One region of the Parabacteroides goldsteinii genome, then DNA from elsewhere that is predicted to be linked to it. Evidence: riboswitches for the same ligand, from Rfam matches in the RefSeq annotation. Region 1 holds a riboswitch; the other holds the start of a gene.

Region 1 (3,206 bases):
TCAGAATACGATGGCCTCGGGAGTGGTTCCGCAGATTTCTGCGATCCTCGGACCTTGTGCCGGAGGAGCCTGCTATTCGCCTGCGTTGACCGATTTTATTTTTATGGTGAAAGAAAAAAGCCATATGTTTATCACCGGTCCGGACGTGGTCAAGGCGGTTACCCATGAAGAAGTAGGAAAAGAAGAATTGGGTGGTGCTTATACACATAGTACTAAGAGCGGTGTTACTCATTTTATGTGTGATACGGAAGAAGAAACATTAATGAGTATCCGCGAATTACTCGGTTTTCTTCCGGGCAATAATATGGAAGATGCCCCACTTGTTCCTTGTACGGATGATATCCGCCGCGAAGAAGAATCGTTGCAGGAGGTGATTCCGGATGATCCGAATATTCCTTATGATATAAAAGATATTATTGAACCGGTGGTGGATAATCACTATTTCTTTGAGGTAATGCCGCATTTTGCAAAAAACATCGTAGTCGGTTTTGCCCGTTTAGGCGGACGTACGGTCGGTATCGTTGCCAACCAGCCGGCATTCCTGGCAGGTGTGCTGGATATCGATGCTTCGGATAAGGCGGCTCGTTTCATCCGTTTTTGCGATTGTTTCAATATTCCACTGGTTACTTTTGAAGATGTACCCGGTTTTCTTCCGGGATGTACCCAGGAGCACGACGGTATTATCCGCCACGGTGCGAAGATCGTCTATGCTTATGCGGAAGCGACCGTGCCTAAAATCACGTTGATTACCCGGAAAGCCTATGGCGGTGCTTATATCGTTATGTCGAGCAAACCGACCGGTGCCGATGTTAACCTGGCTTACCCTATGGCGGAGATTGCCGTTATGGGAGCAGAAGGGGCTGTTAATATCTTATATAGAAAAGCAACCGGGGAAGAGAAAGAGCAGGCAATGAAAGAATATGCGGAAAACTTCTCTAATCCTTACCGGGCTGCCGAGCAAGGATTTATCGACGAGATTATCATGCCGCGGCAGACTCGTTTCAAGCTGATACAGGCGTTGGAGATGGCAAAGAACAAAAGCCAGAGCAATCCGCCGAAAAAACATGGCAATATGCCATTGTAACGATTTGATTTTGTTGTTAGAATTATGAATGGTAAATCCCTGTCGACCGTGAGGCTGGCAGGGATTTCTGCTTATGTCATAGTTTTATAAATAAACAGGAACGTAAAAGTTTAAAAAACTTGTATTTATCATATTGATTTTGTCTTTTATTTTTGTAGCTTTGCCTCCGAATTGGTTTCGTGTTGTCTGTTCGGATGATACGGATTAAAAGGGAATCGGGTGTAAATCCCGGACAGTCCCGCTGCTGTGAAGCTCTAATAACATCCTGAAAACAACTTATGCCACTGACATGTGTCGGGAAGGCTTCAGGATGGGAGTCAGTCAGAAGACCTGCCGTTCGTTAAAGGCTGTTTTTCCTCGTGGGTTAGGGAAATGGTTCGAAAAGAATATTAATTCTAAAGTGTATGAAAATCATGGAGAAGCTTTGTTCGCGTTGTGGCGTGGAGTTTTGCTGTGCCTCAAAAGCGATTGACTATGGAATGGATTCATGAATTATTATGGGGAGAAGGTATCGGACATTCCATCCTTTTACTGTCTCTGGTTATTGCCATAGGGATCCAACTTGGTAAAATCAAAGTATTTGGAATTTCTCTGGGGATAACCCTGGTATTGTTTGTCGGTATTCTACTGGGACATTTTGGGTTTACAATCAATCCATCTGTTATTCATTTCTTTAAAGAGTTTGGATTGATCCTGTTTGTTTATTCAGTCGGCATGCAGGTCGGACCCGGTTTTTTCTCTTCTTTTAAGAAAGGGGGGATGACTTTGAATGGCCTGGCTTGCGGAATTGTCTTTCTCGGAGTTATGATGGCCTTGGTGATACATTTTGTGACAGGAATTCCTATTCCGACGATGGTCGGTATTTTATCGGGTGCAGTAACAAATACGCCGGGACTGGGGGCTGCTCAACAGGCATTTAGTGATATGACGGGGACTTCTGATGATACGATTGCATTGGGATATGCCGTTGCTTATCCGCTGGGGGTCGTCGGTATCATCCTTTCCATGTTGTTTGTCCGGTATATTTTTCATATAAGTTTTGACCAGGAGACGAAAAAGCTGGAAGAAGAGAATAATGTGCATAATAGTGAGGCCACACCTATATCGTTGATAGTGAAGAATCCGGCTCTTTTTGGCAGGAAGATAATGGAACTTGCCGCCCTGTTGGAGCATAGGGAATTTGTCATATCCCGTATTTGGCGTAACAAGACCAATAAAGTAGACATTGTTACCGGCAGTACGATTTTGGAAGAAGATGATAAAATATTTGTGATCACGACTGAACATGATGCAGAAACTATAAAAACCTTTATCGGTCAAGAGATAGAGATGGACCGTAAACAATGGATTCCCGCCGAAAGTGCTTTTGTCAGCCGCCGCATTTTGGTGACAAAGCCGGAACTGACGGGTACTAAACTGGGGGATTTGCAGTTACGCCGTTTGCATGGTATCAATGTAACACGTGTGAATCGTGCCGGAGTGGAACTGGTAGCAACACAAGGTTTGCAATTGCAGGTTGGTGACCGTGTAACCGTAGTCGGTAGTGAACTGGCTGTCGATAAGGTGAGTATGATATTGGGTAATTCGATGAAACGTCTGAATGAACCGAACTTGATTCCAATATTTATCGGTATCGCTTTAGGTATTATTCTGGGAAGTATTCCAATTAGTTTCCCAGGGATTCCTCAACCTATCAAGCTGGGTTTGGCAGGTGGTCCGTTGGTTGTCGCTATCCTGATCAGCCGTTTCGGATACCGTTATAAACTGGTTACTTATACTACCCAGAGTGCCAATCTGATGCTCCGGGAGATTGGTATAACTATGTTCCTTGCCTGTGTCGGGCTGAGTGCCGGGGATGGTTTTGTGGATACTATCGTGAATAAAGGCGGATTTGCCTGGATTGGTTACGGTTTTATTATAACAATGCTACCTTTATTAGTCATCGGATTGATTGGCAGGTATTTTTTTAAACTGAATTACTATACGTTGATGGGATTGCTGGCTGGCAGTACGACGGATCCTCCCGCTTTGGCTTATGCGAATGCAACGGCGGGAAATGATGCTCCGGCAGTAGGTTATGCTACAGTTTATCCGTTGACAATGTTTTTACGTGTACTAACTG
Region 2 (3,206 bases), 2.2 Mb from region 1:
CAAGAGCTTATTACCGAACAGTTTAGCCAGCCGTTCGGTGATCTGCGTCGTAATAGCTATTTCAGGAAGCATATATAGAACCTGGCGTCCCAGCTTCAGAACCTCGTCTATCAGCCGTACATAAATTTCCGTCTTACCGCTGGAAGTAACTCCGTGAAGCAGGCAAACATCTTTAGAAGTAAAGGTATCATGTATCTCGCTATACGCTTTCTCCTGTGCCGGACTAAGCGAACTGAGAGGTTGCAAACGGCATACCGGAACCTGCAAACGCCCCACTTCTTTTTCATAGCTTTCAAGGACTCCCCGTTTCAGCAACCCGTCCAATATCGTTGATGAACAACCACTGCGTTCCAGTAATTCTTTTTTGGATACTTCCACGGTTAATGCCGGATTTAATGCGTGGCTCAGATCAAGGAAGCAAACCAGCAAAAGTTCCTGCTTCTTGGCCCGCTTAAAATCAGCAAAGGCTTCCTGCAAACGTTCTTCGGTTGCATATTCCTGAGACAGACGGATAAATGTCTGCATCTTCGGAACAAACCCGCGTTTCATCTCTTCGCTGACCTCCACTGCCCCACGGGCCATCAGGGAAGCAACTACGGGAACGACATTGCGCAGGCCTGTTTTCTTTTCCAACTCCGAAACTGTTAACTTGAGCACTCCTTTAAAAGCATCCAGCACAGCCTGCTCATTAGGACGCAAAGGACCGTCCGCCTCAAAATCGGCATTATAGGTGACAGCCGTCTCGCTTTCCAGTTTCAGCCCGGAAGGTAAAGCCGCTTTATAGACATCTCCCAGTTTACACATATAATAAGAGGCGATCCATTTCCAAAAACGAAGTTGCGGCCTCCGCAACACAGGGCTGGCATCCAGCAGGGCGTAAATCTCTTTTGTCTCAAAGTCCGTATTCGGCTTGCGTTCATGTACTTCCATCACAATGGCAGTGTAGTAACGTTTCTTGCCGAAATGAACAATGACTCGGCAACCGGGAGTTACGGCTGCCTCCAGATCCGTCGGAATACTATATGTATAGCTATTCTCCAACGGCAGGGGTAGTATGACATCTGCATATTTCATTTCCGAGGCCAAAAGTAACAAAAAAGGCCGGACTGTTAAAGCCCGGCCCCTCATATCTTCTGTCTGTTATCAGAACAAGATAGCGGCTGTCACCGACCATCCGCGGTTCTTGGCATTCAGATCATATTTTTCCGCACTGTAATTATCAGTCAGTCCCAGGCCATAGTTTATACCGACCTGCAAATGGCTGATCAGTTCCACACCTGCACCAAAATTAAGACCGGCACTAAAGTTTTTCGCTTTCACCTGTCCTACTACACTTCCGGGAATCTCCCAGAATTTATCGCCACCTACACGGAAACCGATATACGGACCGGCAGCCAGATATCCTTTAATGATAGGCAATCCGAATTTCCATTTCAAATTCACCGGGACATCGATATAATCTGTTTTCACATTCGTGGAAGTTCCTGTCTCCGATTTCACATCCATCCCTTTCTGTGAATAGAGGATAGCCGCATCCAACCCTACTCCAATCAGAGGAATCGTTGTCTCGATCATCGGACCGATCTGGAAACCAGTCACATTATCCGCTTTCAGAATATCTGAATTCAAATGAACGGACGATATATTCAAACCGCCTTTTACCCCAAACTTCAATTGGGATTTAGCGGGAACAGCAATAAATGCCATCAAAATAATCAAAACTAAACCTGTAACCTTTTTCATATTGCCTGTTTTTTATAAATACTATCTGCAAATAAACATACTTTTCCAATAATAAACAAGTATTCCGTCTTAACTGTTCAGTCTTTGAAAAAGAAAAGCATGGACCACCGACGGAGCTCATCCCGTCAACCGAACCATGCTTCTTTTCCTAATTATTATGGCAAAATAATTAAAAACAGATCCTAAAAGGACAGCAAACTGGGAATGGAACAAGAATAGAAAGACATCAGATGTCTTGTTTTTCTCATCCGGCCTTTCCTCGAAGCCGTCGAAATAATATGCCTTGCAGGTCTTCTGACTTACTTCCGGATCAAGCGCCTTCCCATTCCCCTTACAGAACAGTGGCAAAAGTATGCCTGATACGTTATGAAGCTCACAGCAGCGGGACTGTCCGGGATTCACACCCGGTTCCCTTTTAATCCTTACCCGCGGATACAGGCTCGGAACAATGCATAGCGCAAATATAGAGATATTTTTACATCTTATGGTAGCAGATCCTATAAATTTTATTTATTATGTTTACGATATTCATCTATTGCGTCTTTCGCCGGAGCTTTAATCAATTTTTGTTCACGAACAGCACGGGATTGATTGAAATAATCGTCCAATAACTGAATATCAAATTCATCTATCATCCGGTCTGCTGAAATCGAATCATGTTCACTGGTGATCATCACTGCCCCTATACGTCCGGGATCAGAGATAGAAACAAGATCACCGTACTTTCTTTTCAAAGCGGTCAATTTCTCCCAGTTATTATCGAGATGTACCAATTTACGGTCAAGGTTGACTGTAGCCACAGCATAATTATAATAGTTCGTACTTGAGGCGACCATCTCTCCCAATGGGTTACGTATCTCCGACGGAGCATTCAGAAAACCATAGGCACAAACAAAATAAGCCTGACAGGAATAAGCCCATTTGCTTTGTTCCAAACCTCCGTGATACATTGATGGAAACAAAATTATGTCCGGTTTTTGCTGAGCATACCGTTCCCTCAACTCATCAAAATTAAGATCGAAACAAACAGCACAAGCAACAGTCCCGAAATCACATAGCAGGAGTTCTGCTTCATCAGAAGGCATGATCTCATTCATTTCCTGGATAGTAGGAAAATTCTTATTATATATACCGGCTACTTTTCCACGTCGGTCAAGCAGTATACATGAATTCCACCAGCTTCCGTTTTCTTCCCTTTTGGTTCCAAAAGCAATATAACAGTGATTATCTTTTGCTACCGAAGCCAGGTAATCCTTTACCTGATCTTTCCTTACTTTATAATATTCAAACTGCTCTGCCGTAGTTAATCCGGAAGGACGATCGCATGCTTCCGTTAATAATATCAGATCCGGCTTATGTAATAACACTTTTGACAACTGCCTTTGCCAGTAATCGATCATCTGATCGACCATTTGCTGATAACTCATCTGATTATTTACGGAAACCGCAACCCCTCCACCTCC

The links. A riboswitch is a leader RNA that binds a small molecule or an ion and turns the genes downstream of it on or off. The one in region 1 is predicted to bind cobalamin.
Region 2: another riboswitch for cobalamin. It lies ahead of K6V26_RS28230 (porin family protein); the one in region 1 lies ahead of K6V26_RS19895 (putative transporter).

The regions. Positions count from the first base shown of each region.
Region 1 covers NZ_CP081906.1:4,693,602-4,696,807, reverse strand. The annotation lists gene K6V26_RS19900 (acyl-CoA carboxylase subunit beta) at 1-1,084, shown strand, start outside; cobalamin riboswitch at 1,240-1,436, shown strand; gene K6V26_RS19895 (putative transporter) at 1,559-3,206, shown strand, end outside.
Region 2 covers NZ_CP081906.1:6,856,930-6,860,135, reverse strand. The annotation lists gene priA (replication restart helicase PriA) at 1-1,074, opposite strand, end outside; gene K6V26_RS28230 (porin family protein) at 1,144-1,743, opposite strand; cobalamin riboswitch at 2,011-2,209, opposite strand; gene K6V26_RS28225 (carbon-nitrogen hydrolase family protein) at 2,250-3,206, opposite strand, start outside.